2 regions of the Micromonospora sp. SL4-19 genome follow, and region 2 is predicted to be linked to the other one. Evidence: riboswitches for the same ligand, from Rfam matches in the RefSeq annotation. Region 2 holds a riboswitch; the other holds the start of a gene.

Region 1 (4,667 bases), on a different contig from region 2:
GGGTGGCGCGCTGGGCGGCCCGTGTGTTCGCCAGCCTGGCCGTGGTCGTCGCCTGTTCGCTCGGTGCCGCCACGCTGCCCGTCGCCTCGGCCGTGGCGGCGCCGGCGGCTCCCCGCACCGCCGCCGGCCCGGTCGACACCTCGGCCCTCCGGGCCGGGCACCTCGTGGCTCCCGGCGCCGACCCGGCTCTCCGGGCCGTGATCCACTGGTCCGACCGGGCCGCCGACCCCGTCGGTCAGCGGTCGCCCTCGCCGGAGCCGCCGACCGGGGCCGGTTCGGCCGGGGCCGCGACCGGCTCCGCCGAGCGGATCGGGCCGAGGGCATCCCACACCGGCGCGGCCGGCACCGGCGAGCGGCAGGTCGTCCCGGTCGGCGCGCCGGACCCGGTGGCCCAGCGGGGCGTCGTGGTCGTTCCGGTCGACCGGCTCCGCGTCCTGGTCGGGCTGCTCCCGGCGACCGTCGGCTCCCGGGCCCCGCCCGCCCGCTGACGAGCCGGGTGGGCCTCCGGCCCGCCCTCGCCGCACCACCGAACCTCACCCCGCACCCCCTGTGGCCCGGCGGCGCCCGGTACCCGGCCGCGCCCCCGCCCCACGGGCCGTGCGGACCTCTCCACCACGCCTGTCCCGTGAGGTGCCGATCATGAAGCAGACCGTTCTCTACCACTTCCTGACCAAGGTCCCCGAGGCCGTCGCCATCTGGTCGGCCCTGCTCGTGCTCGCGCTGGGCGTGCTCGCCGCCCTGCTCGCCCGGCCGGAGCGGGACACGCCGCCCGATGTCGCCCCCGATCCGGCCGCCGAGGAGGCGGCCCGCCGCGCCGACCTGAGCCGGTACGCCGATGAGGTGGCGGTGGCCGCCAGCGGTGCCGCGCAGACCGCCCGCCGGCGCCGCGAGCAGTGGCTGGCCGCCCAGGACGCGGCCGACCGGGCCTGGCAGGGGTACGACGAGGCCGAGGCGGCGGCCCGCCGCCTCGCCGGCACCGCCGTGCTGCCCGCGCCGCGTACCCCGCGTACGCCGGCCGAGTACGCGGCCCGGGAGCGGTGGTTGCACCACGCCGCGATGGAGGCGCACTGGCGGGGCGACCTGACCGCCCGGCAACTCGCCGACGTCCTCGCCCATCGCAACGGATGGGATCCGCGCCGGCACCCGGCCGAACAGGAGATCGTTCTGGCCCGGGCGGTACGCGACGGCCGGCGGGCCGGCTGGCGGGCCGCCGCCGAACGGGAACAGCGGGCCTGGCGCGACGCCGAGCTGGCCGCCGAGGCGGCCCGCACCCTGGCCGCGGAGGCGTACGCGGCGGCCGAGGCCCTGCGGCCCGGCCGGATCCCGGTACGCCGTACCGAGCCGGCGAGCCGGGCCCGCACGTCGGTGCCGGCCGGCGCGGCCGGTGCCGGGGCCACCCGTTGGCGTCCGGCGCGGGTCGGCTGAATCGTTACGAAATTTGGGTGATCCCCGTCACGCTGGTTTCGGAAACGGTCATCCGGATCAGCTCGGACGATCGACCCCCGCAATTCAGGTAGGTCGTCCACCCGATGTCTGATTCTCGCCCGTCAGTCCCGTGATAACTGCTCGTCCCATTGAGTGAAATCAGTTACCAGCTGTTCTGGTCGACGGCGTGATTTGGATGTTTAAGCAGGTGGGAGTGCTTGGCAGGGGGCGTACCCACCGGTACTGTCGGCGCGTCCGGTGCGGTTTTCGATCGCAAGAGGCGACGCCGCTCCGACCCGCTTAATCGTGATCTTACGAACCGGGGACCCATTGCAACACGGGGGTGAATCCGCGAGCTGCGGCCCGCGGTAGGGCGTACTTCCCGCCCGAATCCGTCAGCTAACCCGGTAGGCGGCCGTGGAAGGAGTGCCATCCTCGTGCCATCGACCCCCCGATCCTCCCCCCGCCTCCACGGCGTGGTGGTGCCGTTGCTCGCCTGACCGGCGAGTCGACCACCGGTAACCGCCCCCGCAGCCCGGTCCACCGGGCTCGTCCCCTTCCCGCGGCACCCCGCCCAGGAACGCGCGTGAGCTCCTCCGCGTGTCGGGCCGGCGTGTGCCCGCTCAGGAAAACCGTGGAGGAACACGTGAAGCATCGTCTGAACCGTCAACCGCGGCTGAACCGTCAACTGCGGCGCCTCGCGACCCGGCGCTCGTACCAGATCGTCGCCGGCTCCGCCGCGGCGCTCGTGCTGGCCGGCGGGACCGGTGCCGCGCTGGCCAACGGCCACGACGCGCCCGTCCGCCAGGAGCACACGGCCGCCGTCGCCGAGCTGGCTCCCCAGCCCGCTGAGGTCGCGACCAACGGCGAGGCGCTGGCCGCCGCCGCTGCCCCGTCCCCGTCCGACTCGCCGTCCGCGTCCCCGTCCGACTCGCCGAGCGCGTCGCCGTCGGCGAAGCCCAGCACGACCAAGGCGGACCCGGACGTGACCCCCAAGGCAAAGCCGAAGCCGCCGTCGACCAAGGTCCTCGACTACAGCTACGAGGCGCAGACCGCCTACTGGAACTGCGGCCCGGCCGCGGTGCGCAACGCGCTGAGCGCGAGCGGCGTCGAGACCACCCAGGACGCGATGGCCGGCCCGCTGAACGCCGGCGAGAACGGCACCAACTCGGCCGAGGACACCACCCGCGGCCTCAACCAGATGGTCAAGGGCAGCCCGTACAAGACGCACATGATCCCCGGCCAGGCCGCGACCCCGGCCCAGATGGACCAGCTCCAGGCCGACCTGGTCAAGGCGATCACCGACGGCCGTGGTGTGGTGGTCAACATCGCGGGCTCCGCCACCGACACCGACGGCGGCTGGCACTCGTTCCCCGGCGGCCACTACATCGCCGTGGTCGGCTACAAGAACGACGGCCGGACCGCCCGGATCGCCGACTCGGCGAACCCGGCGCTCCCGTCGTACTGGATCAGCACCATCGACCTGGCGAACTGGGCGGCCACCCGAGGCTACTCGGCCTGATCCCTCGCACCCCGCTCCTCCGTCGGGCACCGGCTCCTGTGAGCCGGTGCCCGACGTCGTACCTGCCCGGTCTCGCGCGTGGTGTCCGTCCGGTGGCACACTGCGCCGTATGGCCGACGAGACGGGTACCCGCCATCTGTTGCTGCTGCACGGCATGGGCGCCACCGGCGAGGTGTGGCTGCCCTGGGCGCCGCTGCTGGAGCACCGGTGGGCGGGGCGCTGGCTCGCCCCCGACCTGGCCGGCCACGGCTGGTCGCCGCCGCTGCCGGCGTACTCCTTCGACGCGCTGGCCCGCCGGGTGCTGGAGGGGCTCGGCCCGGTGGCCGAGCGGCTCGGCCCCCGAGACCGGCTGGTGGTGGTCGGGCACTCGCTCGGCGGGGTGGTGGCGCTGGCGCTGGCCGCGCGGTCGCTGCGGTTGCCGGTGGACGCGGTGGTCGGGCTCGGCATCAAGGTCGCGTGGACCCCGGCCGAGCTGGACAAGGCCCGCGAGCTGGCCCAGCGGCCGGTGACCTGGTTCGCGAGCCGGGACGAGGCGGCCCGCCGCTACCTGCGGGTCTCCGGACTGGTCGGGCTCCTCGCACCCGACCACCCGGTGGTGGAGGCCGGGCTGCGCCGCGAGGACGGCCGCTGGCGGCTGGCCATGGACCCGGCCGCGTTCGCGGTGGGAGAGCCGCGGCTGCCGGCCCTGCTCGCCGCAACCGATGTGCCGGTGCTGCTGGCCCGGGGCGAGCAGGACCAGATGGTGACCGACGCGCAGCTCAAGGAGCTGGGTGTCCCGGTCGCCACGCTGCCGGGGCTCGGTCACAACGCACACGTCGAGGACCCGGAGGCCCTGCTCGCCCTCCTCGACCGGTACCGCTGACCACCGGTCAGGTGACGGGGGCGAGCGGCGAGCCGTCCTGGGCGGCGCGCGCGCCCGGCGGGTTCCAGTCCGCTTCGAGCTGCCGGCGGGCCGCGCCGAGGAACGCCTCGGCGTACGACTCGGCGGGGAAGTCGCCCAGGTAGCGGGTGCGGGTGGCCCAACGGTCCGCCCCCTTCGGGTCGGTGTCGAGCAGCTCGGTCAGCACCTCGTCCACGTTGGACATGTCCCGCCGCAGCACGTAACCCGAGCCGGCGAGGGGGAAGCGCTCGACGAACTGCGCGCCGTCGGCACCCATGTCGGTGACCGCGTACGGCTTGCCGGAGTAGAGGTAGTCGGAGATGACCCCGGAGACGTCCGACACCAGCGCGTCCGAGCGGTTGACGCACTCGGTCAGGCTCAGCTCGCGGCTGGCCGCCGCCCCCCACAGGTGTCCCCGGCCGGTCTTCGCCCGATCCGCCGCGAGCAGCTCGGTGAGCCGGGCCAGCTGCCGCGCCGAGGCAGGATTCTGCGCGGTGTACGGGTGGGCCCGCAGGATCACCGTCGCACCCCGGTCCAGCAGGCGGCGGATCACCGTCTCGGCCACCGGCAGGGAGCAGTAGTTCGCGTCGGCGTGGTGCCCCGTCCAGGTGGGGGTGTAGAGCACCGTCGGGTTGGTCAGCCCGCGGGCCGGCTCCCGGCGTACCTCGATCGCCTCCACCTGGGGCCGGCCGACCACGACGAACTTCTCGGCGGGGATCTCCACGCCGGCCCGGGCGTACCGCTCGATCGCCGCCTGGCCGGCCACGAAGATCCGGTCGAAGATCGCCGAGACCGGGTTGGCGCTCGGCGCCTTGTCGCTGTCGCCGTGGTGCAACTGCA
Region 2 (4,667 bases):
TGAGGAAGGTCCAGTTCCGGCCGCTCCCGTTCTCGCCCGCTGTCGTCGCCATGGTGGTCATGGTATGGCCCCCGGGTGTGCTTCCCCTGCACCCGGCCTGATGGCTCCGGTTCCGCCCGACCGGGGCCGTGCGTAGAGGTGGTCAGGGGTCCGTCAACACATGAAATGCATATCACGTAAATCTTGACGTATCTTGACCTGCGTGTGACGGTGGTTTGCGAGGCCGTGTCCGCCGCCGGCCGGGCTGACCAGGTCGTTTCCCGCGAGGACGAGGTGACTGCATTGACGCCGCCCAATCCCGGACAGGCGCTCGCCGAGCTGTACGCCGGCAACAACCGTTTCGTCACCGGCGTACCTCGTCATCCCAATCAGGATGCCGGCCATCGGACCGCCGTCGCCGACGGCCAGCACCCCTTCGCGGTGATCGTCGGCTGCTCCGACTCCCGGCTCGCCGCCGAGATCATCTTCGACCGTGGGCTCGGCGACCTCTTCGTGGTCCGGACCGCCGGCCACACCGTCGGCCCCGAGGTGCTCGGCAGCGTCGAATACGCGGTCACCGTGCTCGGCGTCCCGCTGGTCGTGGTGCTCGGCCACGACTCCTGCGGGGCGGTGCAGGCCGCCCGCGAGGCGACCGCCACCGGTACGCCCCCGCCAGGGCACCTCGGTGCCCTGGTGGACGCCGTCGTGCCCAGCCTGCGCCGGGCCGCCCGGGAGGGCGTCGCGGACGTGGACGGGATCGTCGACATCCACATCGCGCAGACCGTGGAGGCGCTGCTGGCCAGGTCCGCCGTGCTCGCCGAGCGGGTGGCCGCCGGCCGGTGCGGGGTGGTCGGCATGTCGTACCGGCTCAGCGCGGGCGCGGTGCGGACGGTGGCCGAGGTCGCGGCCGGCACCCCGACCACGACGATGCCCAACCAGGTGCCGCCCACGGCCGTCTCCGGCTGACCCCGTCTTCGACGACGAGGGCCGCCCCGCGCGGTCGCGGGACGGCCCTCGTCGTGCCACGTCGACTAGAGCAGCGACATGTGTACGTGGTCGGTGTGGTTGGAGGGCCCGCTGTAGGACTTCCAGCCGGTCGCCGGGAACCAGATCTGCCGGTTCCAGATCACGTAGTAGATGCCCAGGCGGTCGGCGTTGCGGATGAGGAAGGCGGCGACGTTGTTGCCGTACATCCGCATGTCGTCGTTGTGCCAGGGCGCGAATCCGCTCTTCTGCAACGAGAAGTCGCAGGCCCTGCCCTTGGGATGCTCCCACGGGCCGCCGGGCCGGTAGCAGCCCGCGAAGCGGTTGAAGCCGGCTCGTCGGACCTCCTTGTAGGCGTGCAGGGTGCGTGGGGTGATGTAGCCCGAGGTGGTCGGGTCTTTCGCAGTGCGTGACTCGGGCTTCCAGTCCCCGTCGGCGGTCCGACCGGGACCGATCCGGGCGACCGGCGAGGTGGCCGAGACCAGGCCGCCGGTGAAGCCACGGCCGCCGACCAGCGCCAGCGCCTTCTCCACCTCGGCCTTCTCGCGGGCCATCGTGTTGTACTGCTTCTGCTGCTCGCGTACCTCGGCGTCGAGCGCGAGCTTGGCCTGCTCCGCGCGGGTCCGCGCCGCGTTGATCTCGGCGAGCTTCTGCGCGTTGACCATGTTCATCTCGTCCAGGGCGGCGGCTCGCTGGACGAACGAGTCGGGCGAGCGGCTCTCCAGCAGCACGGCCAGCGCGCCGATGCGGCCGGTACGGTACGACTGCGCGGCGAGCTGACTGACCTGGGGCCGCAGCGCGTCGTAATCGGCCCGCGCCGACTGGATCTCGAGGGCCAGTTGGAGTTGGCGCTTCTTCGACTTCTCCAGCTTCGCCTTGGCCTGGAGGTAGCCGCGGTTCGCGGTGCTGATGGCTTCGGTGATGAGCGGAGGATCGTCGTCCTCCTCGTGCCCGGACGGGGTGGGGCTGGGGGGCGCGGCCATGGCCGGGGTCGGCCCGGCGACGATGGCGAAGGCGGCGAGCACGGCCACCACAGGTGTCAACCAGCGGCGCAGGGGTGCCGTCAACAAAGTTCCCTTCCGTTGACCGCCGACCGGGTTAGCTGCCGGGTTCGGGACGGAAGTGGCCCCTACCGCTGGCGCGGATTCACCCCAGGTACCTGGTTCCCCGGCTCGCCCGCAGGCGATTGGGCGGTGGCACCGCAGGCGCCGCAGCGCGCCTTCGGCGGTGACCGGCAGTGAGGTTACCCGAGAGCACTCGCCGCGAGCTACGTCCGGAAGCCGACCAATAGCGCGATTCCGCCGTAGCCCTGCGTGACCCGTGTCGCGTTCGAAGTCGGTGGTCACGCTGCGGAGTTTCACCATGTGACCTCCGTGCTCCTCTCCGGGCCGTGCCGGCCGGCGACCGCCCCGCCGAGCGCCTCCAGCGCGTCGTTCCGTTCCACCGTCGGTCGGGCAGCCGGCGGCCTCGGCGGCTCGGTGTCCACCGCGCGCCGGCCGGCGGTGGTGACCAGCGCGGCCAGGCCGGTGGTCAGCGGTACGGCGGCGATCAGACCGATCGTGCCGACCGCGCTGCGGACGATCTCCTGAGCCATGAACTCGCTGGTCAGGATCTCGCTCATCGGGCGCGAGTCGGCGATCAGCAGGAGCAGCAGCGGCAGCGACGCGCCCGCGTACGCCAGCACGATGGTGTTGACCGTGGAGGCGATGTGCGCGCGGCCCACCCGGGTGGCGGCGCGGTAGAGCTGCCTGCGGGACAGCCCGGGGTTCGCGTGCGCCAGCTCGGTGACCGTGGCCGCCTGGGTGACGGTGACGTCGTCCAGCACACCCAGCGAGCCGATGATGATGCCGGCCAGGAGCAGCCCGTGCAGGTCGACGTCCTGCTGGAACATCGACAGCGTGGTGGCGTCCTCACTGCCGAAGCCGGTCAGGTGGGTGGCCGCGGTGGCCAGGGCGCCGAGGACCCCGGTCAGCACCAGGCTCCCCAGGGTGCCGAGCACCGCCACTGAGGTCTGCGCGCTGATCCCGTGGGTGAGGTAGAGGACCACGAACATGATCAGCGCGGAGCCGACGATCGCCACCAGCAGCGGTGGCTGGCCGGCACCGATCCCGGGCAGCACGAAGCCGAGCAGGACGGCGAAGCTCGCGACCAGACCACCCAGCGCGGCCAGCCCGCGCCAGCGGCCGAACGCCACGATGGCGACGGCGAACAGCACGGCCAGCCAGACCAGCGGCGTACCGCGCTGGTGCTCGGCGATGTGGTAGCTCTTCGTGGTCGGATCGGCCGGGTCCGTCAGCTCGACCAGCACGATCCGGTCGCCGACCTCGACCCGGGGCGCCCCGGGGCCGGCCGGGACGGGCGCCTCGACCTGCCGCCCGGCGTCCGGGCCCTGCTCGGCGGCCACGGTCACCGTGCCGCACGGGCCTGTGGAGCCGCCCGGGCCGCCCTCCGGCGTGTCCGGTGTCGGGGGGCAGGGCTCGGTCACCACCCGGGTCACCGTGCCGTGGTAGCGCGGCAGGTCCGCGTCGCCCGCCGGCTGCCGGGTGTCCCGGGGCCAGAGCACGAGCGCGGCGACCACCGTGACCAGGAAGAGCGGGACCACCGCCGCCACGAGGATCCGTCGTACCCGGGGCGGGGCGGACGGAGCGGGACGGGTGTGGTCGGCGCCCATGGCGTGTCTCCCAACGATTCACAACGGGATGCGTGGCACCGGCCCGGTCGGATGGCCGGGCCGGCGAAGGCGCGCGGCACACGGCGCCGGGGGTCGTCGCCGGGAATGGTAGCGAGGTCGGGGCAGGGCCCCTGGCGACGATCGGCCACCCGGCCGTTCCGTCCGGCCCGGCCGGCCGCACCCATTACCGTGGTCGACATGGGTACGCAGACGGCGATGACCGGACGGTGGGTCCGGCTCCTGCTGCTGCTCTGCACCCTGGTCGGGCTGACCGCCATGCACACTCTCGGTCACGGCGCGCACGCCTCCGCCGGCCACGCCATCGCGCACGGCGAGGGGCACCCGGTCGCGGGCTCGGTCGGCGTGGTCGAGGACTGCTCCGGCGACGGCTGCCACGGGAGCGCCCTGCCGCTGCGCGACCTCGGCGGCGATCCCTCCGGGTGGAGCGTCTGCCTGGCGGTGCTCGGCGCGTTCGCCGTCGCGCTGCTGGTCGCCGTGCTGCTGCGGGCCCGGTCGCGGGTCGCCGCCCCGACCCTCGGTGGCCCGTACCGGGCCGCTGCCGGGCCGCGCGCCCCGCCGCCCCGGCCGTACGGGCTGCGCCTGGCGACGGCGTCGGTGCTGCGCAGATAGGACGCCCCGGCGCGGGTGAACCGGAGGAGCCGGTGACCCGCGTCCGCCGTTCGCTGCGTCCGTTCCGACACCGAAAGGTTCAACCGTGTTCACTCGTACCCTCGTGCGTCGGGCCGCCCTGGCCGGCGCGACCGTCGCCGCCGCCTTCGCCCTGGCCGCCTGCGGCGGCACCGACCACTCGACCGCCCCCGGCGGCCACGGCACCGGCGCGGCGGGCAGCGGCTCGCCCTCCGCCGGCGCCTCGTTCGGGGACGCGGACGTGATGTTCGCCCAGATGATGATCCCGCACCACCAGCAGGCCGTGGAGATGGCCGGGCTGGCCGACGGCCGGGCCGCCGACCCCGAGGTGAAGAAGCTGGCCGCGCAGATCAGGGCGGCCCAGGCGCCGGAGATCGCCACCATG

The links. Region 2 has a riboswitch for cyclic di-AMP ahead of ACNAVT_RS03080 (coiled-coil domain-containing protein). Riboswitches for the same ligand answer to the same signal wherever they lie in the genome.
Region 1: it holds a riboswitch for cyclic di-AMP, as region 2 does, so the genes downstream of both, ACNAVT_RS18020 (C39 family peptidase) here and ACNAVT_RS03080 (coiled-coil domain-containing protein) in region 2, are expected to answer to the same signal.

Annotation. Positions count from the first base shown of each region.
Region 1 covers NZ_JBLROB010000013.1:88,760-93,426, reverse strand. The annotation lists gene ACNAVT_RS18030 (hypothetical protein) at 1-488, shown strand, start outside; gene ACNAVT_RS18025 (hypothetical protein) at 640-1,425, shown strand; cyclic di-AMP (ydaO/yuaA leader) riboswitch at 1,713-1,854, shown strand; gene ACNAVT_RS18020 (C39 family peptidase) at 2,060-2,947, shown strand; gene ACNAVT_RS18015 (alpha/beta fold hydrolase) at 3,057-3,809, shown strand; gene ACNAVT_RS18010 (CDP-glycerol glycerophosphotransferase family protein) at 3,817-4,667, opposite strand, start outside.
Region 2 covers NZ_JBLROB010000001.1:667,090-671,756, reverse strand. The annotation lists gene ACNAVT_RS03090 (helix-turn-helix transcriptional regulator) at 1-61, opposite strand, end outside; gene ACNAVT_RS03085 (carbonic anhydrase) at 283-945, shown strand; gene ACNAVT_RS03080 (coiled-coil domain-containing protein) at 1,011-2,030, opposite strand; cyclic di-AMP (ydaO/yuaA leader) riboswitch at 2,036-2,166, opposite strand; gene ACNAVT_RS03075 (YibE/F family protein) at 2,321-3,634, opposite strand; gene ACNAVT_RS03070 (DUF6153 family protein) at 3,833-4,264, shown strand; gene ACNAVT_RS03065 (DUF305 domain-containing protein) at 4,350-4,667, shown strand, end outside.